3 linked regions of the Nitrosopumilus sp. b3 genome follow. The protein of the gene in region 1 binds, or shares a complex with, the protein of each later gene. Links are inferred from orthologs where the notes say so. Each region holds a gene or a part of one and is shown on either strand. Other genes may lie near its edges.

Evidence for each region.
Region 2: the proteins of pcn (region 1) and rnhB are in contact, whole or in part, in a crystal structure (PDB 3P83), measured with the Archaeoglobus fulgidus proteins. The link is inferred for Nitrosopumilus sp. b3 from one-to-one orthologs. Residues at the interface, in WP_010877842.1 of Archaeoglobus fulgidus: Val39, Ala42, Asn43, Val44, Ala45, Met46, Leu125, Asp168, Ser194, Asn218, Tyr219, Pro220, Ile237, Leu238, Ala239, Pro240, Arg241, Ile242, Glu243, Ser244; in WP_010878125.1 of Archaeoglobus fulgidus: Ala74, Ile178, Ala179, Ile183, Arg190, Ser195, Asn196, Leu197, Arg198, Gln199, Lys200, Thr201, Leu202, Asp203, Phe205.
Region 3: the proteins of pcn (region 1) and fen are in contact, whole or in part, in a crystal structure (PDB 1RXZ), measured with the Archaeoglobus fulgidus proteins. The link is inferred for Nitrosopumilus sp. b3 from one-to-one orthologs. Residues at the interface, in WP_010877842.1 of Archaeoglobus fulgidus: Asn43, Val44, Ala45, Met46, Pro120, Arg121, Pro123, Leu125, Gln151, Met192, Ser194, Asn218, Tyr219, Pro220, Ile237, Leu238, Ala239, Pro240, Arg241, Ile242, Glu243, Ser244; in WP_010877775.1 of Archaeoglobus fulgidus: Lys326, Ser327, Thr328, Gln329, Ala330, Thr331, Leu332, Glu333, Arg334, Trp335, Phe336.

The regions. Positions count from the first base shown.
Region 1 is NZ_MU078693.1:213,230-223,798, reverse strand. Bases 6,550-9,495 are described here. They hold pcn (proliferating cell nuclear antigen (pcna)), read left to right. Parts: upstream 6,550-7,622; coding sequence 7,623-8,369; downstream 8,370-9,495. Other genes in these bases: C6990_RS01265 (aspartate kinase), read left to right, coding at 8,405-9,495; C6990_RS01275 (transcription factor S), read left to right, coding at 7,271-7,588; C6990_RS01280 (RpoL/Rpb11 RNA polymerase subunit family protein), read left to right, coding at 6,991-7,269; C6990_RS01285 (hypothetical protein), read right to left, coding at 6,550-6,939. Also shown: C6990_RS01330 (Lrp/AsnC ligand binding domain-containing protein), read right to left, coding at 1-198; C6990_RS01325 (cyclase family protein), read left to right, coding at 274-915; C6990_RS01320 (dual specificity protein phosphatase 23), read left to right, coding at 968-1,462; C6990_RS01315 (hypothetical protein), read right to left, coding at 1,466-1,612; C6990_RS01310 (hypothetical protein), read right to left, coding at 1,622-1,774; C6990_RS01305 (AAA family ATPase), read left to right, coding at 1,973-2,959; C6990_RS01300 (DUF58 domain-containing protein), read left to right, coding at 2,985-3,857; C6990_RS01295 (vWA domain-containing protein), read left to right, coding at 3,860-4,810; C6990_RS01290 (hypothetical protein), read left to right, coding at 4,807-6,357; more of C6990_RS01285, read right to left, coding at 6,403-6,549; more of C6990_RS01265, read left to right, coding at 9,496-9,808; C6990_RS01260 (DUF7482 domain-containing protein), read left to right, coding at 9,847-10,569.
Region 2 is NZ_MU078697.1:107,003-117,379, reverse strand. Bases 2,747-5,500 are described here. They hold rnhB (ribonuclease HII), read left to right. Parts: upstream 2,747-3,690; coding sequence 3,691-4,311; downstream 4,312-5,500. Other genes in these bases: C6990_RS10005 (NOP5/NOP56 family protein), read right to left, coding at 4,969-5,500; C6990_RS10010 (fibrillarin-like rRNA/tRNA 2'-O-methyltransferase), read right to left, coding at 4,308-5,018; C6990_RS10020 (tRNA (guanine-N1)-methyltransferase), read right to left, coding at 2,747-3,630. Outside these bases: C6990_RS10040 (AAA family ATPase), read right to left, coding at 1-487; C6990_RS10035 (hypothetical protein), read left to right, coding at 591-1,052; C6990_RS10030 (helix-turn-helix transcriptional regulator), read left to right, coding at 1,108-1,902; C6990_RS10025 (RlmE family RNA methyltransferase), read left to right, coding at 1,899-2,492; more of C6990_RS10020, read right to left, coding at 2,482-2,746; more of C6990_RS10005, read right to left, coding at 5,501-6,324; C6990_RS10000 (dihydroorotate dehydrogenase), read left to right, coding at 6,368-7,321; C6990_RS09995 (dihydroorotate dehydrogenase electron transfer subunit), read left to right, coding at 7,305-8,117; C6990_RS09990 (B12-binding domain-containing radical SAM protein), read left to right, coding at 8,169-9,893; C6990_RS09985 (30S ribosomal protein S30e), read left to right, coding at 9,934-10,116. UniProt on the Methanocaldococcus jannaschii protein: Endonuclease that specifically degrades the RNA of RNA-DNA hybrids.
Region 3 is NZ_MU078694.1:420,373-430,945, forward strand. Bases 4,711-7,660 are described here. They hold fen (flap endonuclease-1), read left to right. Parts: upstream 4,711-5,649; coding sequence 5,650-6,672; downstream 6,673-7,660. Other genes in these bases: C6990_RS04670 (winged helix-turn-helix transcriptional regulator), read right to left, coding at 4,711-5,080; C6990_RS04680 (hypothetical protein), read right to left, coding at 5,283-5,549; C6990_RS04690 (ATP-binding protein), read right to left, coding at 6,674-7,660. Outside these bases: C6990_RS04625 (hypothetical protein), read right to left, coding at 18-395; C6990_RS04630 (hypothetical protein), read right to left, coding at 461-637; C6990_RS04635 (Lrp/AsnC ligand binding domain-containing protein), read right to left, coding at 693-926; C6990_RS04640 (nitroreductase family protein), read right to left, coding at 978-1,625; C6990_RS04645 (hypothetical protein), read right to left, coding at 1,688-1,873; C6990_RS04650 (Dps family protein), read right to left, coding at 1,951-2,460; C6990_RS04655 (hypothetical protein), read right to left, coding at 2,689-3,147; C6990_RS04660 (universal stress protein), read left to right, coding at 3,280-3,744; C6990_RS04665 (DsrE family protein), read right to left, coding at 3,982-4,521; more of C6990_RS04670, read right to left, coding at 4,583-4,710; more of C6990_RS04690, read right to left, coding at 7,661-7,723; C6990_RS04695 (PAS domain-containing protein), read left to right, coding at 7,828-8,355; acs (acetate--CoA ligase), read right to left, coding at 8,357-10,273; C6990_RS04705 (CdvA-like protein), read right to left, coding at 10,328-10,573. UniProt on the Methanocaldococcus jannaschii protein: Structure-specific nuclease with 5'-flap endonuclease and 5'-3' exonuclease activities involved in DNA replication and repair.

The sequences.
Region 1 (10,569 bases):
TTTTCTGATCTTGTTAGTGATAATTCCACGTAGTTTTTCTGCATCATCAGATGTCAATTTTAATACAATATCGTATACGCCATAGACACCTTGAACCTCATATTTGATATCCCCATCAGCTAGAATCTGTTTTACTTCGGCAATTATTGATTCATCTGAACCTAAATCAGAATTTAATAGAACATATGCAGTAGGCACAGGATGATTTTCATCAAAGAGTATTTAACTTTTCATAGTTCATAAATTGATTAATTACCAGTAGTTTCTATTGATATGAAACCAATAGATCTTACACTTACAATTTCAAAATCTATCCCAAGTTTTCCCGGTTCCCCAAAACCTCAATTCATTTTATGGTCTGATATCAAAGATGATGGATACAATCTTGAATTATTGTTCCTAAGTTCTCATACTGGAACTCATATTGATGCACCATATCATTTTGTTAAAAATGGAATCAAGATACATCAAATTCCTATTGATAGACTAGTTGGAAAAGCCATTCTAATAAAACTCAAAAAAACTAGAAACTGCCCTATTACAAAGAAGGATATTATTTTATTTGAAAAAAAAACTGGAAAAATTCCAAATGAATCATCGATTTTCTTCTTTACAGAATGGCAAAAAAATCTGACAAAGAACAATTATTTTACTGAAAATCCGGGACTGGACAAATCAGCTGCAGATTATCTTGTAGCAAAAAGAATCAATCTTGTTGGAATAGATTCTCCAAGTATAGATCTAGGAAAAGATGAATCATTTACTACTCACCATATTTTCTCAAAAAATAATATTCTGATAGTAGAAAATCTAACAAATTTGAATAAGATTCCTTCTAGGGAATTTAATTTTACAATTCTACCACTAAAACTAAAAGATGCAACAGGCTCACCTGTAAGAGCGGTAGCATCATAATTTTATTCAATATTTCGCAATGCTAAAAATACAGCAGTTTCCTATTACTCATATGAGCAAACCTGGGAATTTATGGAGAAAAGTTCATGGAAAAATTACAAAAAAACCAACAAACTTTTCTTGGTTGATCGAAGAACAATTAGCTGGTTCGGGATTTCCCACAACTTTTGATGAATTTAATTGGCTTTTAGATCAAGGAGTAAAATCAATTGTAACTATGACTGAGAATTCATTACCAGATGATTGGATAGAAGATATTGGTTATCTTCATGTTCCCACACCTGATCTAACTGCCCCTGATATGGATAAAATTGATTTAGCAGTGGATTTCATTCATGAACAAATTAGCAACAATCAATCTGTAATGGTTCACTGTGCAGCTGGAATGGGAAGAGCAGGAACAATCCTTGCATGTTATTTTGTAAAATATAAAAAATATGCAGCAAAAGATGCAATTAAAAAAATTCGAGATGAAAGACCTGGTTCTATTCAATCTGAAGTACAAGAACTAGCTATTGGTTTTTATGAAAAACATGTAAAAAATTAGTTCTTAGACAAATTCAGAAACTAATTTTCCATCTACAACTTTAATTTTCAAAGTTTTATTTTCTTGGAAAATCATAGTTAATCCTCCGTCTGAATCAGGATCTTCAACTTTTACAAGTTCTAACATTTTGATTGCATCAAATTTTTCCATTCATATCACCTATTCTGGAATTGACACGGTCTCAATTTTTCCATCAATTGCTTTGATGAACAAAAACCTGTTGTCTTTGAAGATAAAGGTAATTCCGTCTTCTTTATCAGGTTCTTCAACTTCAAGAATTGGTTGTCCTAACAGACCATCATATTTTGCCATATTGAATCTCTCAAAAAGTTCCTTATATCCCTAATTGACCTTGATATTTTTTTATAATAACCGTATTTCTAGGCATGTTTTTCAATAAAATTAGAATACAGAATTAATTTTCTACATATTTGGATAGCAAATGATACTTTGTTAAGTAATTTTTATAAATCTCAATTGTATTTTTACCTCTACTTGGAGTGACACAAAATGAGTCAGGAAGTTACTGCATTAACAAATCAAGCCAAAGAATTTTCAGTCACCCTCCAAAGTCTCCAAAAAGAAATCTCAAAGGTAATTGTAGGCCAAGACAAAATTATTGAAAAATTAATTGTTGCATTGTTATCTCGGGGACATGTTTTACTTGAGGGAGTTCCTGGTTTGGCAAAGACATTACTCGTCCAAACAATGTCTAATTGCATTAATTCTCAGTTTGTTAGATTGCAATTTACACCTGATCTTCTCCCTGCAGACATTTTGGGAACTAAAATCTATGATCATGCCTCAACTTCATTTAAAACAATCAAAGGTCCTATATTTTCAAATTTCATACTTGCCGATGAAATCAATCGTGCACCGCCAAAGGTTCAATCTGCATTACTTGAGGCAATGCAAGAGAACCAAGTAAGTATTCAGGGAGAAACGTATCAATTAGAAAAACCATTTTTTGTAATGGCTACACAAAACCCAGTTGAATCTGAAGGAACATACAAGTTGCCTGAAGCTCAGGTAGATCGTTTTATGTTTAAAATTCTAATTTCCTACCCAACAATAGAACAAGAATCAGAAATTATTCAAAGATTCACTGAAGGAATTTCATATCAACCAGCAAAAATTCTATCGAATGAAAAACTTTTAGAAATGCAAGATTTTATACCTAAAATTTATGCTGATGAAAAAGTTAGAACATATATCACACAAATTGTAGATGCAACAAGATTTCCAAATAAATATGATCTACAACTTTCTGAACTAATTGAATATGGTGCATCTCCAAGGGCATCATTATGGTTAACCATATCTGCAAAAGCAAATGCATTTTTACAAGGAAGAGGATACGTAATTCCAAAAGATGTACAAGACGTAGTTAATGATGTATTGCGACATAGAATTATTTTAACTTATGAAGCAGAGGCAGATGAAGTCACAACAGATGAGATCATAAAAAAAATTATTGATAAAATTACAATTCCGTAATATTAGAATATTTTCTGGTGAGAAAATGCTCCAAACAAAAGAAATGTTAAAAAAAATTAAAAAATTAGATATTAAAACAAAACAACTAGTAGATGGAATAATTACTGGAAATTATAATTCTATTTTCAAAGGACAAGGAATTGAATTTTCTGAAATAAGGGATTATAGAGCAGGTGATGATATACGAGCAATAGATTGGAAAGTTACTGCCAGATTTAATCATCCTTACATCAAGGAGTTTATCGAAGAAAGAGATTTGCAAGTATATTTTATTATTGATATTTCTGGTTCTGGAAGTTTTGGTACAAACATCTCAAAAAAAGAAAAATCTGTTGAGATAATTGCTAGTCTAATGTTTGCAGCACTTCGAAATAATGATGGTGTTGGAATTTTTCTGACTACAGAAAATGTTGAAAAATTCATTCCAGCAAAGAAAAGAAGAAAACACATCATCCAATTATTGGATTTTCTGACCACTTTTACGCCTAATTCTAGGAAAACTAACCTCAAAAAATCACTTGAAGAAATATCAAAAATAATTAAAAGAAAAAGCATTGTCTTTGTAATCTCTGATTTTATTGATAATAGCGATTATCTTAAACCACTCAAACTACTACGAAGGCGTCATGATGTAATTGCTTTGAGAATAATTGATCCTAGAGAAAGAGAGATTCCTGATGTTGGGATGATAGAGCTAGAAGATGAGGAGACAGGTGAGCAAATTCTAGTAGATACATCAAATGAAGAATTTAGAAATTCATATTCAAGATTGATATCTGAAAACGATTCAAAGTTTCAATCTAGTATGATGAAGATAAAAGTTGATACCGTTCCCTTATTGACCGAACAAGACTATTCAACATCACTGAAAAAATTCTTTAAGAAAAGGAGTAAGTAAAAATGGCAGGATTTGATAATCAATATGTTCTAATTTTTCTTTTGGTTATACCTGCATTATTTTATTTCTACAATAAAATTCTAACAAAAAAGAAAAAAGCAGCAATACAATTTAGCAATTTATCATTTATCAAATCTGCATTAGGAAACAAGAAGAAAACTAAACGAGACTCTTTGTTGTTTTACATATCAATTTCAGTAATTGTATTGATGATAATTGGATTTGCAGATCCTCATATCCCATTAGAACAAACTAAAGAGGGTGTGAACGTAGTTCTAGTGATTGATAATTCTGGAAGCATGCAAGCAGAAGATTACCCTCCTAACAGATTGGAATCTGCGAAAAAATCTGCTGAAATTTTACTAGATTCTCTTCAACCAAAAGACAATGCAGGTATTGTAACTTTTGAAACAGGGGCTACCACTGCTGCATATCTAAGTCCATACAAGGATAAGGTGATAGATAAACTCAGAGATATTCTGCCAAGGGAAGGCAAAACTGCAATAGGTGATGGATTGAGTCTTGGAATTGATATGGCTATATCCGTACCAAATAAGCAAAAAGTAGTCATCCTCCTCAGTGACGGTGTTAACAATGCAGGAGTGATTACTCCTAGTGAGGCAGTTGCATTTGCCAAATTAAATGACATTCAAGTTTACACCATTGGTTTAGGTTCAGAAAATAAGGTAGTTTTGGGATATGATTTTTTTGGTAGGGCTCAATATGCAGAACTTGATGAAACAACCCTTAAGACAATAGCTGAGAATACTGGTGGAAAATATTTCAAGTCAATAGATTCTATGACTCTTGAAAACATCTACAAAAATATCAGTCAAGATATTAAACGAGAGCAAGAAGATACCAGCATAAAAGACTGGTTCTTTGCAGCATCACTTGGATTGTTCTTTTTACAAATCTACATGAGATATGGTAAGGGGAGAATTATTCAATGAGCAAAATATGTTTATTATTTTTATTATTTTTAATTGAATTTCCATTTGTATTTGCAGAAGACATTGTGATGTCTGTTGAACAATCACAGTATTATTTCAAGATTGGAGAAAATGCTGTAATTCCTCTGGAAATTCAAAATAATTTCAATCAACAAATATCTGGCATGCTACAATACACTATAACTCAACAAATTAGACAAGCAAACACACAATTTTCAAGCTCTAACACACAAGCATCTATGTTTACCGTTAATGAAGGAACCCAGATAGTTTCATTAGACTTTGGAACTAGTACCTCACCTGCTATTCTTTCAGTAAATCTGAATTTCATTTACAATGATGGAAATCAAATGAATGTCTCCTTTGATCCAATCACAATTCATTTTGTTACAGATGAATCTCAAAAAAATAACGTACAAAATAAAATGCAAAGCTCATCTCAGCAAGGAGCATCTGCTCAGAATAACCCCTCAAGTACACAACAATCTCTTCAACAAAAATTAGATCAGATAATGAATCAACCGTCTCCTATAGCCCAAGATCCACAACAAAGACTTCAAAATAATCAATTAGCACAAGACAGCAATGCTTTAAAAAAAGAAATTCAAGAGCAATTACAAGAAGAAAATAGCCTCAAAAAAACATTTGAAAATCAACTTGCATCTGCTAAAGATTTTCAAAAATCTCATCATGAACTTTTGAAACAGGGATACAACGTAACTGGTGGAAATCTGAATCCTAGTTCTGATTCAACAGGAGATTTTGAAGTAAATTATCAAAATGAGCAAGGAAAATGGGCAAAAATTGAGGGAAGTATGATAAATGGAACCATAACTAAGATCCAAAAGCAAACTCAGGAAGAACAAGAAGGATTATTAGCTAAACTCAGAGCAGATCCTACTTTTCAAGACTATGAGAACCAATTGATTCAAGATACATTTGTAGAGCAGAATTTAGAATTTATTTTTGATCAAAACATGACTTCTATCTCATTAGTTTACAAAAATGATGAAACACAGACTGCAACAATTGTAGCAGATTTTAAAAATGATGAATTGGTAAACATTCAACTTGAGAAACCATGGAAAGATTACTCACATCTGTATCCACTTTTGATACTCGTACCTGCAGGTATCATTGCATATTTTCTATATGAAAAATTAAAAATTAAAAAGAAAATTCCCTCAAAGCCCCCCATTTCTAAAGAATCAAAAAAATTTGATTATGTCTTAGAATCAAATAATTTACTAATTGAGGCAAAAGATAATTTCAATAAAAAACAATACAAAGATGCTTATGGTAAAGTCAGTCAAGCAATCAGACTTTTCTTGAGTTATGAATTAAAATTAAACAAGGAAATTACAAACGAAGATCTAATATCCCATCTGGAGAATAGTGTTTATCCTATATCTGATATTAGATATTGTTTTCAACTTTCAAGCTTAGTTGAGTTTGCAAAACTTGATGCAACTGACGAAGATTTCAACAAAATGATTAGTATTGCTCAACAACTTTTTCATAGAAAACATAACAACCTGAAAAAATAATCAAAATACTGCTATAGTTATTTTTAGTAAATATTCAAACAGGTCCTAATTGATTGTGATTTCAATTTCACTAGAATTATTCTTGATACTACCAGTTTCTGTATAGTCATGCTTTTGCCATGATGCAAATGCCTCAGCGCTAATCTTGTGCTTGCCTTTTCCTAAATCTGAAGCTTTGAATACAAATTTCTCATCAAAGTCAAAAAGTTCTTGCCTTACCTCTTCTTCAGTTAGTCTGATAAATGGCTCAAAATTTTTGGCTACCTGGACCCAAATTCTTCTATCTTTCATTGGATTGACTAGTTTTGGATTTCTGGTCCAAAAGATTGATGCCTTTCTATAGGTATCAATGGTCCTGCCTAATTCCTTCTTTCTGAATCCACCTGATGTCAATTTAATACCATATTTCATTTTGAAAGAAACATCATTGTTATTGTAGGCTTTAGTCCAATTTGCTTCATTAAACGCATTTCTGAGGTCTCCTTCAACTGAAAATTGTACATTAATCTCCACATTTTCATCAGATGAGTACTCATCCTTGGAATTTACTAGTTTTATCTCTGAAATCTTACTTTCTGCCATTCCTACCGCTCATAATGATTTATATCCGCAATAAGTGCTTTTTCTGAATACATGAACGCACAAGTGATCAGTTCTGAACCAAAAGAAATCAGCCTTTCTATCACTGAGACTGATATAGGAATCTTATACATTATTCAACATGAACTCCTAAAAGGATCAAATATTGATTTTGCAGGAGTTATAGTAAAACATCCCCTTACCAATGAATGCTGGATGAGAATTAACTCCAGTACAAAACCTCTGGGAGAAATTAAAAAAGCAACAGATTCCGCAATAAAAATGGCAGAAGAGTTCAAGCAACTATTTAATTCTAAAATTAAGGTAAATTAGATTGAAATTTTGCCCCAAATGTGAGGTCAAATTAAAGAAGGGTACTTCTGGTCTTGAATGCTCAAAATGTGGCTACATAGAAGGACAAAAAGTAAAAGAGACAAAAAAAATTGTTGAAGAAGAAAAAGAAGATTTTTCACTTTTAGCTTTTGAAGGAGATGAAGGAGAAGATATTCATCCAACAATCAAATTAGAATGTGAAAAATGTGGTCATGATGAGGCAGTTTGGTGGATGTTTCAAACTAGAAGTGCAGATGAACCTACAACAAGATTTTATCGCTGCCAGAAATGTAAATACACCTGGCGAGATTACACATAACGTTTAACTGGAACTTTAAGTCAAGAAAATTGATTTGACTTTTGGAGCAAAAACAAGTGGTTCTGATGATCTAAAGGCAATCATATCTGCAATATCTACACTTGTTGAAGAAGCTACTTTTGTTGCAACAGCAGAAGGAATTACCTTCAGAGGGATGGATCCATCTCATGTCGCTTTAATTGATATTTCTTGGCCAAACTCTGCATTTGAAAAATATGAATGTGATAGTGATATTAAATTTGGAGTTAGAATTGATGAATTTTCAAAACTTATCAAAAGAGCTGACAAAAAAGATAGCATAGAGATTAGCATCTCTGAACAAAATATGTTACTAGTTACTGTTGGAAAAAATAAAAAATACAAAATGCGTTTAATTGAAAGTTCTGCAACAGATACACCATTACCAAAAATTCCGTATGATTCTAAAATAATTTTATCCTCCTCAAAGTTTGATAAAATTCTCGGCGATGTGCAGGTAGTATCTGATTATCTAACAATCCATACATCTGATTCTAAGGGTGACTTTTCAGGTAAAGGAGATTCCGGAGAGGTAGTGATAGATTTGGATAAAGAAGATGAAGAGATTGAAGAAATCTCCTCAAAAGAAGACAGTATTGGAACTTACAGCCTTGAGTATCTGAATCCTGTAGTAAAGGCAGTAGGTACCACTGCAGGCTTTATCACATGTGAGTTTTCAAGCGCAAAACCTCTCAGAATTGAATTTAAGGTAGCAAATATTGGCAGAATTCACTTTTACTTGGCCCCACGCGTGGAAAGTTAAAGCATTTAAAGATTAACTAATTCAGGTACTTTGAATTGAGACTCGTAATAAAATATGGCGGAACATCAATCTCTGCTACCAAAGACATTCAAGCAATAGCTAAACAGATTAACTCTTTATCAAAGAAACATCAAATTGTAGTTGTTTGTTCTGCTATTAGTGGAACAACTGATGATCTAATAGAGATATCTGAATCAATAAAAAAAGAAAATAAATCAAAAGCTGAACAACTTGCATCAAAGATTACAAATCGACACAAACAGTTAGCAAAACAGACAATCAAAAAATCTGATCTACAAAAAAAATTATTAAGAAAACTAGATGAAGATTTTTCAGAACTTCTTGCTTTAATTGATGGAATGGTATTACTTGGTGAGGTTACATCAAGATCAATGGATTATCTCATTTCATTTGGTGAAAGACTATCGATAAAATTAATCTCAGCAGCAATCAATGATTCAGGAAAAAAATCAATTCCTCTTACTGGAAAGGAAGTTGGAATAATCACTGATTCAAATTTTGGTGAATCAAAACCATTAATGGATACTACCAGACTTAGAGTATCAAAGACTGTAGATAATTTATTCTCAAAGAAGATTGTTCCTGTAGTGGGAGGATTTGCAGGTGCAGATCAACACGGACATGTAACTACATTTGGTAGAGGTGGTTCAGATTATTCTGCAACAACTATTGGTTCTTGTATAAAGGCAGATGAAATTTGGTTGATGAGTGATGTTGACGGACTAATGACTGCTGATCCAAAAATAGTAAAGAATGCAAAATTACTAAAAGAAGTTTCATACATTGAAGCAGTTGAGATGGCTATGTTTGGTGCCAAGCAAATTCATCCAAGAACCTTTGAGCCCTTACTATCAAAGAAAATTCCAATGAAGATTAGAAATTCATTTAATGTCAAAAATGAAGGTACCTTAGTAACTGTATCACCATCAGCATCAGTAAAAAATACTGTCAAATGTGTAAGTAATATTCAAAATAATGGACTAATTGATATTCGAGGTGGCAGTATGGTTGGAACTCCTGGAACTGCAGCAAAAATATTTGAAACATTAGCAAAATCTGGCATTAATGTAATGATGATCTCACAAAATCCATCCGAATCAAGCATAACAATTGTGGTAAAAAATACTGATCTTGATAAAGCAGTCAGTGCACTAGAGATGGAATTATTGGGAAAAATTATCAAAAAATTGGAAATTACTACTAATGTGGCCATTATTGCATTGATAGGTTCTGGAATGAGAGGAACAGTTGGAGTAGCATCAAGAGTATTTGGAGCAATTGAGAAAAATAAAATCAACGTATCCATGATAACCCAAGGTTCATCAGAACTAAATCTTGCTTTTGTTGTTAAAAATTCTGATACAAATGCAGCAGTTCGAGCACTGCATAACGCATTTGAACTAGACAAAATCAATTGAGACAAAATCATTTAAGGGCATAAACCAAAATAGATTTATTGAAAAAACTAATTGCTGTTTTGTTAATTGGAGTTTTAGCCATTGGTCTCATTTCACTTTCTTCCATTTCTGATCAGTTTGCAGATGCAGGTTCAAGAAAAAAAATCCATTTCACTCAAACTATAACCTCTTCTCAAGATCCTGGGCTAGGACATGAGAATCATCAGTTAGCACTAATTCTTTCTCCAAATGAAGGAACTTTGTATGATGGCTCTATGACATTTACCTCAAGTTCACCTGTTCAGATAGTTGTTTTACATGAAATTAATCCTCAAGATTCAAAAGGACAGCCAACATGGACTGTTGATGGAAAAACAATTTATGGATTATCTCTAATTGATTTACAGGAAAAATCCGGATCTTTTGAGTTTACAGGAGCTGCACTTGCATTACATTCTCCAACATCAAAAGAATTTACTTCAACTGTAAGTGTTGATGGATGGATTAGAGGACAGCCTACTGAAGTGATTATGCAAAAAATTGAATTAGAAAAAGAAGAACCATCATCACTACTTTCAAGAACTAATGTGCCTGCTACCATTCCAATGCATAAAGGAATCTACAATGGAAATCAAATTCTTTACATCATTACAGATGGAAGTGATAAAGAATATGCAAAAGAATTATCTGAAAAACAAGAATGGAATGTAGAGGTAGCACCTGTAATTGCAGATGTTCCTAAAGATACACTACAAAAAATATTCATTTTTAAAAATGGAGTA
Region 2 (10,377 bases), on another replicon or contig:
TTGGAACTGGTCCTTCAAAAAATTTCGTATCGATTTGTATTCTTAGATGGTTTGGAATTGTATCAAAAAATCCTAAAATTTGTCTTGAGAAATTTTCCCATGAATTGATTCCTTGACTTTCATCTTCACTAAGTTCAATATCTTCAAATTCGTATTGAACATCTGGTCTTCTGTTTGTTCTGACCAATTTAATTTTTTTAATTTCTGGCAAACTTGGGAATTTTTCTTTAATCAAATCTCTCTCATGCTGGTTTAGATCAAATTCTCCCTCTGCTAATCTTATCTCATTTTTTAATTCATCATCCATTTCATCACATAGATCCAATTCTGATACTACCTCGTCTCTGTTTAGCAAGGTTAATGCCTGAAGTATGGTTGTTTTACCACTTTCATTTCTACCTACAAAGGCAGCTAGATCCCCTACTGTAATCTCTCCAGAATCATGAATACAACGATATGCTCTAACTCTGAATTTTCTAAGTCGCATCTAGCGATATTTAGTTGTCTACGATTTAACTCATTCGTCAAATTGATCTGAAGTTTAGAATTTTGCTAAATAGATATAAGGGAATCACAGATCTTAAAACAAAATGGTGTCTAAAAAAATTTTTCTAGTATTTGTCTTACCTGTAATATTTTCAATTGTATTTGGATCTGCTGTAATGAATGATATCTTGGATAAACCTGGCAGGGAATTAAACATGTGGCCAATGTCTTTCTCTGAAGGATTTTCAAGCCATAAATCTCCGATTGAAATAATTGGTCTTGCAAAACAGTACTCCACAACAGCACCTGTCGAAATTCAAATTGAAATTGATGATGCATCTTTTGACTGTGGGGATCTATACGTCACAATTTACTCTTCATCAAATGATGTGATTACTCAAGGTGGATATTTTGAGCAGTGCTTTGGTGACGGAACCGGAACAATTCCAATTAATGATGAATTCTCTAAAATCATTGACTCTCCAGGCTCATATGAGATTGTAGCAGAAATGGTTTCAAAACAGTTACAGACTATCTCAACTAGGGGAACATTTACTGTTAAATAGGCATGAATTTTTCTATGATAAATAGGAATTTGAATTTAAAAAATGAGGTGATTTGATGGCAAAGAAAAAAGATACTCTAACTGATGAAGCTGCAAAAATTAAAGCAGAATTAGATGAATTAAAAAAGAAAAAGAAAATCCTAGATTCATCTCCCAAGAAAAAAGCTAAAGCAAAACCAGCAAAGAAAACTGAAGAAAAACCAGTAAAGAAAAAAGCTGAAGCAAAACCCGCAAAGAAAACTGAAGAAAAACCAGCAAAGAAAAAAGCTAAAGCAAAACCCGCAAAGAAAACTGAAGAAAAACCAGCAAAGAAAAAAGCTAAAGCAAAACCAGTAAAGAAAAAAGCCGAAGCAAAACCACCAAAAGAGAAAAAATTAACTAAAAAAGAATTAGAGGAAGCCAAAAAAGAAGCAGAAAAAACATTAGAAGAAGAATTAGAAGAGCAACTTTCTGATGAAGAAATTGAAAATTTCCAAATTGAAAAAGTTGACATGGAGAGACTTACAAACAAAGTCTGTGATATACTTGCAGAACGCGAATCTGAAGGAATGTTTCAAAGTGAGCTATGGAAAAAACTTAAACTTACAAGTCGTGATGGTTCACGTTTAGCATTAAAGCTTGAAAGGATGGGGACAATTTATAGAGAAAAACTTTTAGAAAAAGGACGTTGGACTTACAAACTAATTTTAAAGAAAACTCCAATCAGTACTCAATCAATCGAAAACGCTCCATGCTTGGTTTGTCCTGTTGAACAGAAATGCTCACTTGAAGGCGAAATTAGTCCTAGAAACTGTCAGTTTATTGAAGACTGGGTAATTGCCGAGATGAAAAAACCTGCGAAGGCCAAATGAAACTAATTGATGCACGAAAAGATCATTACCGAAGATTAGCTCATGAGCAGGGTTATCGCAGTAGAGCAGCTTTCAAACTACAAGAACTAAACAAATCTTATCGAATTATTGGTCCTGGATTCTACGTACTTGATCTTGGTTGTGCTCCTGGAGGTTGGACTCAGATGGCAGTAAAATTAGCAGGAAATCAAGGTAAAGTGATGGGTGTTGATTTATCCTATGTTGAAGAAATTCCCGGAGCCCATATTATTCGAGAAAATATTGAAGATGAGCATGTAGTTGATGAGGTGATGGATTATTTTGGGCGTAAAGTTAATGCTGTAGTTTGTGATCTTTCTCCTCAAGTTAGTGGAAATTGGACAGTTGATCATGCAAAACAAATCTCATTAAATTATGATTGCACCAAAATAATGGACAAGGTTTTAGCAAACAAAGGAAATGCTGTTTTCAAAGTTTTTGACGGTGAGTATTCTATGGAATTCAGAGACTATGTAAAGAAAAAATTTTCTAGAATAAATCTCACAAAACCTAATGCTAGTAGAAAACAAAGTAGTGAACTATATCTTGTTTGTTTAGGATTTATTGGATAGTCTGAAATATTTTAATTATTTCATTAATTTTGGCATTTGTTCTAAACCCTGTTGGACTAAATGATGTGATACTTGCTTGAAAATTATTTTTTTGTAAATTTAAAATTGCATTTTCAAGTTTAGGTGGGGATGATTTCATTTTTGATGCAATCTCGTCTAATGTAAAATAAGTTGCAGGCATTTCTGATTCTGCAAGACATTTTCCAAGTACCCTCTCACAATTTTTATCTATTTGGAAATTTGGAACTTCAAAAATCATGTTTTGAATAAATTCTTTATCAAAAATTTTTCCTATCCATAAAGGACCAGCAATATTGAATTGCTGATTGCACAAATTACATTCATTTTCTTTTTCTAATGATATTTTTCTATGGCCACAATTTTTGCAGTGTAAAATGTATCCTAAATTTTCTTTTTGATCTGGTCTGTTTAGAACTTTGACATAGGTTCGATAGTAATGCATCTCACTTTCCACAAATAATGGTATGATTTCTACACCTAGTCTTCCTGCAACTGCTCTTAGACAACCTAAAATCAGTCTAATGGCTATTTCGTTTCCATACTCTGTTCTTACTGGAATTCCACCATATTTTCTCTTACAGGCACTCTGAAAAAGCCCATTTAGAACTTGAAGATCCGTAGCTGCAGTAGACAAAATTCCTCCATGCATCGTTGCTCTAATCCCACAGTCAAAAAATGCTGCAGGAGAACCAAAGGGATCAATATCTACAATTGAACCTCTTTTGCCTTTTTTTGAATATTTGCTCAAAAATCTACATACTTCTTTTTCAGAAAATTTAATATTTTCTAAATTGTTCAGATTGGCTGAATATTTTGACATTTCTAGTGCGGTGGGATTTAGATCATTTATTACAATTTTTTCTACATCTAACTCATTTCCAACTCTTAATCCTCTTGCACCAATTCCCGATAATCCTTCTAAGAAAATTTTTGGTCCTTGAAAATTCTTTAGAAAAGATGCATATGCAATAATGGAAAAATCTCTATTCACTTTAGCTTTTGGATTAAAGAATGCAGGTTTTTTTGGTGGAACTTTATCGGTAATTGATTTTTTTGGAACTAGTAGTTTTGTTGTACCTTCAATTATTTCTTGAAAAGTTTCATCTGGAAATTCCAATTATTTTTCATTTTTTCTAATCCTATAACGGTTTAATACTTGTGCATTAAGACACAATTCGTGCAAATCTGTGGTATAGATGATGCTGGACGTGGTCCTATGTTGGGCCCATTAGTAATAGCTGGAGTGTTAATTGATAAAAAAAATATGAAAAAATTAAGCGCATTAGGTGTAAAAGATTCAAAAAAACTTACTCCTAAACTACGTGAACATCTATACAAAAAAATTATTGAAATCGTAGATGATTATTATATTGCAAAAATTTCTCCTAGATTAATTGATGCTAGTGTAAAGAAACACTGCCTAAATGGTTTAGAGGCAAAATACATGGCAAAAGTAGTTTCAAAATTAAATCCGGATATATCATATGTGGATTCCTGTGATGTAAATCCCACTAGATTTGGAAAAGAAATCTCCAAACTATCTGACAATCATAAAATTAGATCATATCATCGCGCAGATAGTAGATTTGTAGTAGTCTCTGCTGCATCTATTCTTGCTAAAGTTACAAGAGATAAAGCAATTGCAAAGTTAAGAAGAAATCATGATTTGGGTAGTGGGTATCCTTCAGATTCTATAACAGTGAAATTTGTGACTAAATATTATAAAAATAATCATGCCCTGCCTAATTTTGTGCGTAAAAGCTGGAAACCCGTTCTAAAAATAACTGGAAATAATTAATTTTTATATTTTGCAATTACCATTGCATGATCTTTATCATATGGATGCAAATCAATTGATTGCAAGATATCAAAATTCTTTTTTAGCTTCTCAGTTTCCTCTTCAATAATTCTTCTTGGTGATTTTGTAACATCAATACTACGTGTCTTGATGACTAAAAAGAAATAACCTCCTTTTTTTAGATACATCTCACAATTATCTAATGCAATTTGTGTTTGATCTGGTTGTGCTATGTCGACATATATGATGTCTACTTTTCCAAAGACTGAAAAATATTCTTTTGGTTTTCTTGCATCTTGTAATATTGGAATGATGTTTTTTCTATATGATGCGACTCTATCGAGAAAATCTCTTGCCACTCTACTCGCATGTTCTACACCAAAAACTATTCCACTAGGACCTACAATATCTGAAATGTGACTAACCGTAGTTCCAGTTGAGGCTCCTAAATACAGAACTATACTTTTATTTTCAAATGGGAAATATTCAAGATCATTCATTATAGCTGCTGCTAATTTACTCCTAAATGCATCCCATAATCTATATTCTACTCCTTTTTTGATAATTAATTTTTCTTTATACACTTGATTTCCTGGAACTAAATTTTCAGTAGCTAGTTTTCTTTCGCCTTCTGATTTTATCCAAAAATATGATTGATTATCTTCTTCCAAACTTCTTTCTCTTTTTATTTGAACCTGATCTTTCATTTCTTGAACCGCCTTCTTCTCTTCTTCTATCTCCACCTTCTCTTCTTCTATCTCCACCTTCTCTTCTTCTATCTCCACCTTCTCTTCTTCTATCTCCACCTTCTCTTCTTCTATCTCCACCTTCTCTTCTTCTATCTCCAAAGCCCCTTCCTTCACGCCTAAATTCTTGGGGTTTTCTCATGTATTTCTCAGTTGGATTTTCATACTTTTTTCCAATCTCATCTACTCTGATGTTGAGTTTTTCAAGAAGTGTTTGGTTTAGTCCTTCTCCGTAGACATCTACTCTCGCAGCAATTACGGCTTTGGCAGCAACTGCTCTGGCAATTTTTCCTCTTTGCCATCTGGGAGCTGCATGAACCATAGCATGCTGGAACAATAATCCGTGCTTTGGAGGTTGAGAACCTGTCTTCAATGATCTAAACAATGCTTTTTCAGCTCCCAGTACTTGGATTGTACTGGCAGGTAATGATGCCAATCTCTTGAGACTTCCAGCTCTTCCTAAAATTCTTGCACCTACTGCACTTCCAAGAATTGCTGAAAGATTTGGTGCAATTTCTTGCATGGCAGTTTCAACATGCTCTTCAAGTTTTTTACGTAATTCATGAAAATCTAAAATTTGTTTTGCAATTGATTGAACTATAGCTAAATTGACATCTGAAATATCTCCTCCCCTACTTTTTGAAGAAATTAAAGTCAACATCTCTACTTTTGATTCTGGAAACCCTGCTTCTTCAAAAACTTGTTTTGTTAATGATTCTCGTTTTCCAGCAAGAACAATTTGTGCATATCCATTAATGCTGTCAATAATGTTATCTAATTCTGGAAAGTGTAATCCATACCATTCCCGAAGTCTTGAACTTAGACCATTTGCAATCTTGTCAATCTCATCTAATGAATTAATTGCTTGAATGATGTGAAGATCCGGACTTTCAGAAACCTCTGTTACTTTGGATGATGAAATTCCCAAAGCAAACTCTCTTAGTTTTCCTAATGTGTCTTGTAAATTAGAGGCAAAGCCAGAATCTACAATAATTTGTGGTTTTGTTGCTTGAACATTATCTAATTGTGCTGCATCCATCAAATAACAATCAATTGAATGTTTTTTTAAAATTGCAAGTAGTGCTTCATCACTAACGGAGACTCCTCTTTGAATTGAAGCTAAATAATTGATTAATTCATTAAGTTTTGATTCTTTGTTTTTTACTAAAAGATATTCTTTAACTGGATTTGAGAAAGGAAATGATTTTTCAAGCTTGTCATCATTGAAAACTGAGATTCCAAATTCTGTTAATATCACAGAATACATGACTAGTTGATTCTAAATCACCTTTAAAAAAGGTACCAGAATCGTGAATCAACTATTATATTCGAAACCAAGTTCATTATTCAAAGTGGAAACCAGTCTTGCAACTTCCATAGGTCAAATTCAATTAGATAGGCCTGTAATGCTTGCATCTGGAATTTTAGGTATATCTTTGGATGTTTTTAATCGATTATATCGTTCAGGTGCTGGTGCAGTTGTAACAAAATCACTTAGTACAGAACCATGGGAGGGTTATCCAAATCCAACAATCTTTGGCGTAAAAGGTGGTGGTTGGATAAATGCTGTAGGCCTATCCAACCCTGGAGCTCCAAATTTTGCTAAAATGATTGAACCAAACCAAGATGTTCCAATTGTAGTTAGTTTGGTTGGCTCAATTCCTGAAGATTTTGAGTTTATGATAAAACAATTTGAAAATTGTAAAGTTACAGCATATGAGCTAAATTTATCCTGCCCTCATGTTGCCAAAGTTGGTTTGGAAGTTGGCGATGATCCTGAACTAGTTAGAAAGATTGTAACTACATCTAAAAATTCAACTGATGTTCCTATAATTGCTAAAGTCGGTTTAGGAACTACTCATTATCTTAACACTGTAGGCACTGCAATAGATTCTGGAATTGATGCCATTACTGCAATCAATACTGTTAGGGCTATGGCTATTGATGTTGAAACACAGCGACCTATTCTTAGCAATAAATTTGGTGGATTATCTGGAACTCCAATCAAACCTATTGCGTTGAGATGTGTGTATGAGATTTCTTCAAAATATGACATTCCAATTATTGGATGTGGTGGTGTCTCAACTTGGGAGGATGCAGTAGAGTTCTTCTTGGCAGGTGCATCTGCAATTCAACTTGGAAGTGCGGTTGGTGATAATTGGATAAATGTATTTGGTGAAATCAATAATGGTATTCTAGAATACATGAAAAGAAAAAATTATTCTTCAATAAAGGAGATGGTGGGTCTTGCAAAGAAATCATAATCATACAACAATTGTCACAATTGAAAAAGTAATTGATGAAACACCTACTGTTAGAACTCTGGTTTTTTCTGATGATGTAATGTCAAATGTACTTCCTGGACAATTTGCAATGGTTTGGATTCCCGGAGTTAATGAATTACCAATGAGTGTAATGATTACTAGAGAACCTGGAAAAGCTGCATTTACTGTGAGAAAACATGGACCAGCTTCAACTGGATTATTTAATATCAAAGAAGGACAACAGATTGGAATTCGCGGTCCTTATGGAAATTCATTTGATCTAAAAGAAGGAAAACTTTTGTTAGTGGGTGGTGGAACTGGTCTTGTTCCAATGATGCGATTGCTTTCATTTGTAAAACCTACAGATGATGTTACTGTTCTGATAGGGGCAAAATCAAAAGATGAAGTTTTCTTTGAAGAATTTGCAAATAGCATGCTGGAGAACAATTCTCACAAAGTACTCGTTTCAACTGATGATGGAAGTTATGGCGAAAAAGGCTTTGTTACTGATTTAGTTGAAAAACTAGTCAATGAATCTCATTTTGATGGTGTGTATGTGTGTGGGCCAGAAATAATGATGTATAAAACTGTCCAATCTGCACATTCAAGGAACATGTTTGTCCAAGCAAGTCTTGAGAGAATGATGAAATGTGGTGTTGGAATTTGTGGAAGTTGCTGCGTTGGTGAAGACCTAGTATGCAGGGATGGTACTGTCTTTGATGGTGAGCATCTTTCTTCAAACAAGGAATTTGGTCATTTTTACAGGAATAAGGCTGGAATTTTAGAAAAATATTGAATTTCGCTAGCAAGGTTTAAAATAAATCATAAAATTATTTCCTTGAAGGATATGGGAACTCCGAAAATTGTTTTAACTGCAGACAGAACTTTAATGTCTCCATATCGAGGACTTTCATTAGCTACCTTTTTTGGATGTGCACCTGCACTTGACCCTAATCGGGATAAAAGCAGTTTTTGGTACAAAATTCTTGGAAATCAAGTAACCCCAAAAATTCTGTTTGATTTTATTTGTAATTATATTCCTCACACAAATGGTGTTGCAAACTATGCCCCATACGGTTTGAGAAAATTAGAAGCCGGTTTACTCCGAGATGGATTTAGCAGACAAGATGTAGTTGTAGCTCATCCTGATCACATTGAAAAATTCATTGGCCCTCAAACTGAAGTTGTTGGAACTTATGAAATGGATCCTCTTGGAATGGGTCCTGTAACAATGACATTTACTTATGGTAGAAAACAAACCTCTTATGATGAATTTTACAATGCTGAATTACATCATAGAATCAAAGCTGCTAAATTAAAAACTGGTAGTAAGGCAAAAGTGATTTCCGGTGCATCTGGAACTTGGCAATACAATTATGATCCAGAAAAAATTGAAGAGTTTGGAATCTATGCAATTCTAGAGGGAGAATTGGGTGGAATTGCACCTGAAATTGACGGACATGCTGGAAGATTCTTCAATTATTTGATTAATGGTGAATTTGAAAATATGGATCCTTTCAGAAAGAGAAGTGACTTTAAAGTCAACGTAAAAGAATTTGAAAGAAATGGTAAAAAAATCCATGGACGATTTGTTAATTTCTGGGATAGACCTGAACTAGAAGAAATTCCTGACATTGTAGAACCAAGTATGCATGGAATGGTAGAGGTAATGCGTGGTTGTGGTAGAGGTTGTAAATTCTGTGATGTTACATTAAGATCATTGAGATACTATTCTCCAGAAAAAGTCAAAAAAGAAATTGAAGTTAACATTAAGAAAGGTGGCTCCAAGTCTGCTTGGATTCATAGTGATGATATCTTTGTTTATGGAATGGATCCTAGAACCGCAAAAGGAATGGAGCCAAACAGAGAAGCTCTTGAAGAACTATTTACAGCAATCATGTCTACAGGAGTTGAGCACACAAATCCCACACATGGTACATTGGCAGGAGCAATTGCTGATGAAAAATTAATTCCAAATCTTTCTAAAATTATCAAAGCAGGACCTGACAACATGATTGGTGTTCAAGCTGGATTTGAAACTGGCAGTCTTAGACTAATTGGTAAATACGCTGATAGAAAATTAGCCCCTTATGATCCATCTGAATGGCACTGGGTTGTAAAAGAAGGTGTTAAGACATTAAATCAGGACTATTGGATTCCTGCCTTCACATTAATTATGGGTCTTGATAATGATGAAACTCCTGAAGACTCTTGGGAGACAATTCGTTTACTCAGTGAACTAGAGCATGAGCAACCTGATTCCATGTTTACTGCAACTGCACTAACCTTCGTTCCTATTGGATTGCTAGAAAAATCTGATTTCTTTAATATCGGAAATGAAATGACTCCTGCTCAGCTTGGAGTTCTATACAAGACATGGCAGCACAATTTCAAATATGGTATTCAAAAATTCATGACCAAAACTGGTTCTAAAGGACCTCAAAGATACTTCTTTAACGCCATTGCAAGATCTCTTGGCGGTGTTCCATTAGGTGCCATGGAGAGATATGCACGTAGAAAGAGTAAGGAACACGAACAAGTTATTGAGACTGTAAAGGCCAAATACTGGTAGTCATACAAATACATAAATTCACTAATTCCTATTTTATAACATGGCAACACACGGTTCACTTACCAAAGCAGGTAAAGTGAGAGGACAGACACCAAAGGTTGAAGGAAGAAAAATTGTAGGTACTAGCTCTAGTCTAAGAAACAAAAGTAACTTCAAAAAACGATTTGTCCTAGGTAGATTCCCTGGACAGAACAAACCAGGACAAAGAAGAAAGCGACGTTAGTCAATTTTTACTAAAATTTATCATTTTACGATCTAATTCTAAAACAGGTTCTGTCAAGCCTGCGGTTGGTAATTCAGGCGTAAAAAGTCGGTTGATGAGAATTTAGGCGGTACCGCACTAGGCGTAATAGCGATCAATATGTGAAACATCAACGTTTCACCATTTGTAGAATATTTTTATCAGTAACCTCCTTAAGTCACATCTTTCAAATTTGGATATGCGTGTATGGATTAAAGGCATAATCATATCTGCAATAATTAG
Region 3 (10,573 bases), on another replicon or contig:
AATTGGAAAAATTAGAATTATGTTAATTCTATAATATTTTTCATAGAGAGTACCATATCACCAATTTCAGTCATTCTTTGATCAAATTGAGAGTCGGTTAATTCATCCGGCTTGTTTAAAGTAATAACTACGTCTGAAAAATCACCATTAGAAACAACTCTCATTGGAACATCCCATTTTGATTCCTCATCAACATATTGATGGTCCAAAATTCCTAATGACTTGTTTTCATTAAATTTGAGTTTAGCCTTTCCGTGAGGGCCTGTAAATGACCACCATCCATCATCGTTAATTTTGGCATCAGGGATCATTTTGGGAGGAGCCTGTAAAATTGCATCAAAGGCATCCCCGGTCTTCTTTTTTACAGTGATGGTGATAGTTCTGGATCTAGTCATAGCCAGAATACTACTTTATTGTTAAAAAGGATATAGTAGAAATCATAGGAATCGTTTTGCAGTGTCTATTTGTTTAGAAATTCACGTATTTTTTTTAAATTTGAGACATTTGACTCGTGAAACATCACCATAGACTCTGCCAAGGAGTCAGGAAGAACACTCTTTAGATTATCAACTAACTCATCCCCACTTGTAATCATATTATCAATGAGTTTTTCAATCTCATTTTTATCATCAACCATATGAATTGGATATGGAGATTATCATAATTAAATTTTCAAGGATTACAGATAATCGTCAGTTATCTTTTTTTATCAATGTTGCAGTGGAGCGAACATTTTTCATCTTTTGAATATTCCAAGAAACAATCTCACGAACTTTTTCGAAATTTTCAGCTTGCAGTTTGACTAACATGTCATGAGTCCCAATAGTTTCAAAGACATCAACAACTTGTTCAATCTGCTTTAGTTCTTCAATGATTTGTTCTTCAGAACCCAATTCACAATTTAGCATAACATATGCATCAGTCATGAATCTAACAAATAACTATGATTATTTAAAGATGAATAATTTTAGGCGGTCCTACCATACAACATGGACCAGATCTTTTAGATTCCTTCTAGGTTTTGGGAACTTTGTTTGTTTTGGGTATCCGATACACAAAACAGATGATGGAATATGATCCGTCCCAATTACGTCCATGACTTTTTTCTCATCAAACATTCCAATCCAAATCGAGCTTAATCCTAATGCTTGAGCGGCAAGCTGAGAGTAGCCTGCAGCTAATGTGGCATCCTGAATAGCAAATTTTGCAAGAATCTCATCAGGAAAGTCGAATTTTACTCTTGAAGGGTTTTTGCAAAAAACCAAAACTACAGGGGCATCAACGTATGGTTGCTTATTGCATGCCTCAACTAGTAGTTTTTTCTTTTCTGGACTTTTTACATAAAATATTTCAAATCCCTGAAAGTTTCCAGCAGTTGGGGCAGTATCAGCTGCTGCAATGATTTTGTCAATCTTTGTAGTTTCCACGGGTTTATCTGAGAACTTTCTTGTTGAGCGTCTCTTTGCCATCACAGCAAACAAATCAGTATCTACAACTTCTGTAGGCCCAGATTGCAAAATAAAATCAAGTAATTGATTTCTCACGTTTGGATTGTCAGAAACAGGGATGTCTGATGGTTCATACCCTAAAGGAAAAATCTTCTCCTCTTTTTTTTCTGAATCCATGTTTAGGTTACAGAAAATATCTTATTAAAGAATTAGAATGGGCAAAAACTTTGAGTCTAGGATCATTCAGGATCAAAACCATCACACCCTGAAGTGCATGGTTTATTCATCACTCCCTCACAAGCACCCAAGTCATTGTGCATAATTCTGTGGTGTCCACATACTTTGCATTTTTCTCTAAAATGGGAAATCAGTTCAGCAGTAGAAATCCCTGATTCACGGATTTTTGTTTCAGTCTCACTAGTCATGATTGTCAGTTAATTCATGTAACTTTAAACATTTTGAAGAGAATAACATTTGGAAAAAAGAAGTTATTGAAAAAATATCAGGATGTAGGAGCAGTTGCTCGAATCATCCACAACATCTTTTCATGTTGTTCCATAAGTCCTGTCAGAAAATCACTAGTTCCCATATCATGAAAACTCTGATCAGATTTTACAAGATCAGCCCTTAAATCACGAATAATTGATTCATGATCTTCTGCTAGATTTGAAAACATTGTTTTGTCATCAGGGTATTGACCAGGATGCTCTTTGAGTCTAGTGTGTGATTTCAACTCTTCAAGAGTAGAAATTGCTTTGCCACCTAGTTGCCTGATTCTTTCTGCAACATCATCAATGATTACTTCAAGCTCACCATATTGACCTTCAAAGAATTTATGATAATCATTGAAATGTGGACTGACTACATTCCAATGATAATTCCTAGTCTTCGTATACAGTACATATTCATCTGCAAGTAAAGAAGTCAGTAAGCTGACTACTCCTTCTCTGTCATGTTGGGCAATTCCAATGTCAATGTTTTTCTCTAGTGCTGTGTCGTTTATTTGTGCCATTGCAGTCTTTAGGCTGTTTTACTATTTAGTATTTCTGGGATTTCATTCTAGTGCCAAAAGCACTTTTTTATGATATTATTTTATGATGCTAAACGCACTGGGGAAGTGAATGGTACAAAAAGTTTGACGCACTGACATCAAAAATGGTGTTATTATGCAAATTATCTAGTATTGACAGATCATCAGACTAGGAGTTTTACTAGTGGCGATTACGATAGTTTTCATCAACTATGAATAAGAATTAGGTTTTTGAACATTCCTAAAGCCAATCTTAGAAATTTTGATCTGGTCTATTAATGCAACAGATATCTTCAACAGTTTAAATGAAGTCTTAGAAATTTTGATCTGGTCTAGAGTAGGTAAAGAAATTCTCAATAATTCAAATCCACCAAATACAAACATCAGTGAAAGTAAAATTATTTCAAGCCAATTTTTTCTTAAAAAAATTTGGAGATTTCTTATTTCAAGGTAGGCAATTGTTAATTCAATTACAAAAAGTCCAACAGCTATCCAAAATACAATGTCAAATACAATCTCAGTTTCTTCAGAAATTGGGAAAAGGGGTTCCGGAATACCTAGTGAAGTATGCTCAATGTTAACTAATCCAAATAGAAAAACAAGGATTAATGTGAATATTATAAAGCTGAGTCTTTTTTTGAGTGAATCAGTTATTACAAAACGAGTCAATTAGAAATAAAAATGAAAATTTAATATTTATAGAAATTATTTTTTAACTACTAGTGCCTAATAAAAGGATCTATTTTAGCACTAGAATTTTTTTAGGTTTTTACTTATATGTCAAAAAATTGGATTAGTATTATGTATGAAAAAATTCTTGTCCCTCATGCAGGTACAAAAGCAGGCAACAAAGCATTATCTCATGCAAAGAAACTAGCAAAAATTCACAATGCAGAATTAACAATTCTTCACATTGTTGAAAGAATTCCTGAACCCTCTTCATTTACGTTTGATCATGGAAGGAGTAAATGGAAAGATGAACTCAAGAAAGCAAAAATGGAAATGAAAAAAGAGATGGAGGTGAGCATGCAAAAACTTGTTGATGAGTTAAAAAGAGACAATGTTGCCGCGTCAGTTAAAGTAGTAGAGGGGCATCCTGAAGAAGAAATTGCACACATTACTAATGACCAAGAATTTGATTTGGTAGTAATGGCAAAACGAAGAAAACTACGAGGGATTAAATCAATTTTGAAGCTAGGTAGTGTATCTCGAAAAGTTTTAGAGAGAGTTGCGTGTCCGGTTTTACTCATAGAGGGTGGAAAATAGATGTATAAAATTTTAAAAAATGTGAAAAAAATTGATTCGTTTGTAATTGCGACATTTGGTGCATTATTTGTAACAATTGTTGCTATTCTATATTTTGCAAACGTATAACCAAATCATGAGCATTCAGTTGTAAAATCACTTTTAGTTGGGATATAGAATATTTATTTTTTAGAGTAGATAATTTCAAATTAGATTTATGGTGAGTGAAATTAAAAAAAATAAAGAAAAAAATCGATGTCAGTAATCCAATACAACATCAACTTCAGATAGGATTTTTTGAATTTTAGGCATGTATGGATGAGGATCTACCTCTACACCACGTAGAAGATTATCTACATCAAAACTACCAATACAATGCTCACATGCAATAACTCTACCACCATTATTCAGAAATTCCTTTAAGGCCTCATGCTGAACCGTAAGAGCCGTAGGTCTGTCTTCATCTGCAATGCGGACACCATCAACATCAAGGAAAACTATGACATCCTTTCCAGCACTTTGAAAAGCTTTGGCATGTTGTATTCCCATCATCGAAGCATGTACTTGATGCTGGCTATTAGGATCTCCACTAGTTATATGAATTACATATAGACGGTCATCATAGCCTGTACCCAATCCCATTTTAGCCCTTTCACCCTCTAATCCTAACTCAGAAGAGCTTTGAGCACCAATCAAGGCTTCTGCTTCATAATCCACACCTTGAACTGATATTGCTGCAACAACCAAAAGAGTTGCAAGTGCAGTTCCGGTTATGGAATATTTTAGAATTGATTTCATTGGTTAAAGTACAACATTATGTTAAAAAACAAAATTGGTTACTTCATCGAATGTACCAAAATTATAATGCCAAAAAAATATCTTCATCATGTTCATCATTTTTTTCAAAGAGTTTTGAAAATTCCTTCTGAAATGTTTTTTTAAATAATGCTTTATCTTTTATTTTATAGCATTGTTTTCCATTTATTTTACATTTTTCAATTATACCCTCATCAATTAACGCAGAAAGATTCCAAGAGATAGTCCCTGGCGCTTTGTTTATTTTGATTGTCAAGTCTTGAAAGCTCGGCGTACCCTCAACTAAAATTTCAAAAAGAACCTGTTTTTTGGTAGGTTTTCTCATATTTCTTATTATTGGAAACTCATCATCTGAAACATCCATTGGGTAATATCTCAGATATTTTGGACGCTTTTGTGACTTTATCTTGCCTTGTTTTTCTAATTGTTGTAAATAATGGACTAGTACACCATTCTCAAATCCCGTCTCCTTTATCAAGCCTCTAACATGTATTCCAGGAGAGTTTTGAATCATTTTGAGAATTTCTTCTCTCCTACCCATAGTTATGAAAATATCATTGCGCAATTTAATTATGTGAACGATTTCTTCTTTTGAGAATCGATATGATGTTAAGCCGCCGGGAAAGGGATTCGAACCCCTGCACGCTTGCGCGTAGCCGTTTTCGAGACGGCCGCCTTACCACTTGGCTATCCCGGCATCTAGTCTGGGATTTTCTCCATAATAAAGCAAATTAGAAAATTTCTTACTTGATTTTATCAATATCAAACAATTCATCATGAAATTTCTTTTTGATCTGCTCTTTAGTTTTATTCCATTCTTCCTCAGATACAGTATCTGAAAAAATCGATGTAAAATTACTAAAATCAAATCCTATCGCAGAGACAATTTCTTGTCTTTGATTCTCAGAAAGCGGAAAGTATGAAACAATCTTTGTGATAACGCCATGATGGTCTGTTTTAAAATCAAAAATTTTTTCCTCTAATCCAGATGAAATATTCATCTTTGACATAATAATTTGCTAAAAACCCTGACATATTAAAAATGATTTTAAAAAAACGATCAAATCAAAAGGATAAACACAAAATAGAACAAAAATCCAATGTTTCTCAATGGGGTTAAATCTTAAAGATTTAGTAGTCAGGGAGAAAACAACTCTAGATGCATTTTCAACCAAAGTAATTGCTATTGATGCATACAATGCAATCTACCAATTTCTAGCAAGTATAAGAGGACCAGATGGTTTGCAATTATCAGATTCTGAAGGAAGGATAACCAGCCATTTGAGTGGATTGTTATACAGGAATGTGAATTTTCTATCATTAGGAATAAAGCCAGTCTATGTTTTTGATGGAAAGCCACCATCATTGAAAACAGCGGAAATTGAGCGCAGAAAACAGATTAAAAAAGATGCTACAGTAAAATACGAAAAAGCAGTAGCTGCTGGAAATATGGAAGATGCAAGAAAATATGCTCAGCAGACAACCAGTATGAAAGACGGAATGGTAAAAGAATCAAAACAAATCCTCACATATTTTGGCATACCATATATTGATGCACCATCTGAGGGGGAAGCAACTGCTGCACATCTTACAAACACAGGACAAGCTTTTGCATCAGCAAGTCAAGACTTTGATTCTATTTTATGTGGAGCAAAAAGATTAGTTAGAAATTTTACAAACAGCGGAAGAAGAAAAATACCCAATAGAAACACCTACATCGACATTGTTCCAGAAATTATTGAAACTGAAAAAACACTCAAAGCGTTAGAGTTGACAAGAGAGCAGTTAATTGATGTAGGAATTTTAATAGGTACTGATTTTAACCCAAATGGTTTTGAGAGAATTGGTCCAAAAACTGCACTAAAAATGATTAGACAGCATTTAAGATTAGAAGATATTCCTCAAATCCAAGAGCAATTACAAGAAATTGATTTTGAACAGATAAGAAAGATTTTCTTAAATCCAGAAGTTGCAGACGTAGACGAGATAATTTTTAATGAAGTAGATTATGAAGGAATGACAAATTATCTGGTAAAAGAAAGAAGTTTTTCAGAAGATAGAGTTCAATCAACACTTAACAGACTAAAAAAAGCATTAGAGAAGAAAAGTCAGAATCTAGATCAGTGGTTTTAATTTAAGAAGATGGGTTCTTTGGAAGCGTAATTGTAAATGTTGTAGGATTATTTTTCACATCAATTGTGCCACCATGCATTTCAATGATTTGTTTACAAGAGGCAAGTCCCAGACCTGTTCCTTCCTTTTTTGTTGTGAAAAGTGGGCTGAAAATCTTTTCCAAATTTTCTTCAGGAATTCCAGGGCCAGAATCTTCTATTGAAATTGTTGCATCAGAATTAGAATCAGTTACAGCCAAAGTAACTGTTCCTTTTGTGCCTATTGATTGCACGGCATTATGAATGATATTAGTTAGAATCACCCTCATTTTTGTGGCATCACATCTTACTTTGCAATTTTTTGATGAGACATTAAGTTCAACATCTTCTGGAAACGATACTTCGTTTACAGAATCATCCACAAGTGTTTTCAAACTGTATAATTTTAAATCAAGTTTTGGATCTCTTACAAAATCTAGGACATCATTAATTTGATCAGTAATGTGTAATATCGCACTTTCCATTCTTACTAGGGATGTTGACATTAACTCATCCTCATGTTTTTTGTGTCGAATTTTCATAAGATCAACTTGACTTTTCAATACGGTTAATGGATTTCGAATATCATGAGCCATTTTCGAAGACATTTCTCCAATAATTTCCAGGTTTTTAGTTTCAAAATCGTTTGACTTTTTTTCAATGTATGTAGTTAATTCCTGCTGTCTTTTGAATAAAGAATCTCGGGATTTTTTTACAGATTCAGATTTTGATACTAATTTTTTATGAATAGCGTCATACATCTTTATTTCTTTATCAATGTCTTTTTTTAGCTCTCTTAATTTTTTGTTAAACTTTTCAGGATCTGCAAATTCAGATAGAGAATCAGGAAAGATATCAGATAAGCGTTTGTCAATTTCTTGTAAGGATTTTAAATTATTTTTTGAGGATGATGCAGATGCTTTAGATTCTTGAGGAGTTGGTTTATTTTTTGTAAAAAACACTGTTCTAGTTGGGGCATTCATTGGATCGACATCAGAATTATTTGAATTTTCACGATGAAGATATTTTCTCATATTTGTAAAATTAAAAATTAGATTATGATGTCTTATGTGTCTAAATTGAACAAATTAGATTAGAGGATTTTTAGTTTAATTAGTAGTCTTATCTAATCAAAAAAATGTCCCAGACAGAAACAAGAAAAACACTCAAAGACGCCCCTGTAATGTGGAGAAGAATCAATTCAATAGGAATTATTTTGGATTGTAATTCCACATATGCATCAAATTTAGGATATGCTAAATCTGAGATTCTAGGCAAGCCTATCTTTGAGCATATATCCAAGGATTCCTGGGAGGCCATGAATGAGTCTCTAAAGGCATGGTTTGAGACGGGCAAAGTCACAGATAGAAAAATTACATTCAAAAGGCAAGATGGAAGCACATTTCCAGGATTACTTCAGGCCACAAGCATTTATGATGAAAACAAGAATCTCCTAGGCAGTAATACTGTGATATTTGATCTTACACAAATGAATGATGATAACATAAAAGAGTATGAAAGATTTTTCAAAGAGGCTCAAAACAAACTTGATGAAATTAAGGAAAGAGAGTATGATAAGCTAGATGAGAATTCAAAATCAGAGTATGATGGATTAAAGAAAATGTTTGACATGCTTTTGCAAGTCAATCTTTCTGAATTAAAATAATCTATCCAGAATATTTCTTGATTGATTTTTGAATTTCATCAAACGCACTTTGAACTTCAGTTACAGCAGCACCGTCTTCCAGTGTACTAACATCACCAATTTTTTCATTGTTTGCAATTGCCTTTAGCAATCTCCGCATTATTTTCCCACTTCTTGTTTTTGGGAGTTTGGAAACAAAATAGATTTGTTTTGGCGTTGCAATTGCACCAATATCATTTCTAATTTTTTCTGAAATCTCTTTTTCCAAAATTTTAGAATCAAAAACGCCTTGTTTTAAAACAACAAATGCAATAATTACCTCACCTTTAACATCATCAGGGATTCCACATACTGCAGATTCTGCCACATCATGATGAGATACAATACAGCTTTCAAGTTCTGCAGTGCCTATTCGATGTCCTGCAACTTTTAAAACATCGTCTGCACGTCCAAGCAACCAAAGATACCCATCATCATCTCTTAGTGCATAGTCGCCAGGATAATAGCAATTTTCATATTTTGACCAGTAAACAGTTTTGTATTTTTGATCATCTCCCCACAATGTCAAAAGCATCCCGGGCCACGGATTTTTAATTACAAGATAACCTTTGGTGTTTGCTGAAACCTCTTCTCCATTTTCATCTACCACAGAAATATCCACACCAGGAATTGCTCGTGTACCGGATCCCGGTTTCAAGGGGATTGTCTCCAATCCAGGAAGTGGAGAAATCAGCATTCCTCCAGTTTCCGTCTGCCACCAGGTATCAATAATTGGACATTTTTCCTTCCCAATTGTTTTAAAATACCACTTCCACACTTCAGGGTTTATCGGTTCACCCACAGTTCCAAGCAATCTCAATGATGAAAGATCAAATGAATTTGGAATGTCATCACCAAATTTCATAAACATTCTCAACGCAGTGGGGGTTGTGTAAAAAATTGTTACCCGGTATTTTTGTAAAATATCCCACATTCTTGATGCATCAGGAAAGTCAGGTGCACCCTCATACATCACCTGAGTTGCACCATGTAAAAATGGAGCATATACAACATAGCTGTGCCCGGTAACCCATCCAATATCAGCTGTACAAAAAAATACATCAGAGTCTTTGATGTCAAAAGCCCACTTGAATGTAGAATACAAATGTGTCAAGTATCCACCTGTTCCATGCAAAACTCCTTTTGGTTTTCCAGTAGTGCCTGAAGTATACAGGATGTAAAGAGGGTGATCACTGTCTAGTTTTTCTGCATCACACTCATCTGTAACATTATTCATGAGATCATTCCAGAGTTTATCTTTAGATGATAGAGAAATTTCATTTTTGGTCCTTTCCAAAACTACAACATGTTCTACAAACTCTGAATCTTTGATTGCCTCATCAATCACTTCTTTTAGTTTGACAATTTTTCCTCGGCGATACCCACCGTCCGCAGTTACTATGACTTTGGAATGAGAGTCATTTACTCTGTCTTTAATGGATGCTGCACTAAATCCTGAAAAAATCACAGTATGAGTTGCACCAATCCTAGAACATGCCAGCATTGTTATTGGCAGTTCAGGAACCATGGGAAGGTAGATAGTAACTCTATCGCCTTTTTTCACACCAAGTGATTTTAGCACATTTGCAAATTTTTTGACTTGTATGAGAATTTGACCATAAGTAATTTCTCGAGAATCACCATTCTCTCCTTCCCACAAAATAGCCGGTTTTTCAGATTTGGTTTTTTGGTGTACATCTAGGGCGTTAAATGAGGCATTAATTGTGCCTCCAACAAACCATTTTGCAAAGGGGGGTTGCCAATCCAGAGTTTTCTCCCAAGGAGAGAACCACGAGAGGCTTTTTGCCTGATCATCCCAAAAAGATACAAAATCAGATTCAGCCTTTTTTCTTAAATCAGTATTATTATTTCCAAGACCGATATCATATGTTTTCTCCATCAAAAAGTCTATGAACTTGGATCTTTCTAAGTGTTAAAAAAATAATTAAAAAAATTATTGTGCTTCCATTCTAGCAAGCCAATCGTTATCATTATCGTCTTTTGATGTATCTGCTGTCACCTGTTGGGGTGGTTCTGGAAATGCAAATGTTGTTTCAGAATCAGTAGGAGGTTCAGGGATTTTACTTTCTCCTGCTTCAATAGGTTCTGAATGCGTGATTATTGATTCGGTTGGTGCTTCTGGAAGAATTGTCTGAACTACTTGTTGTGGTTCAGGTGTCTCCAGATATGAAACGGCGGA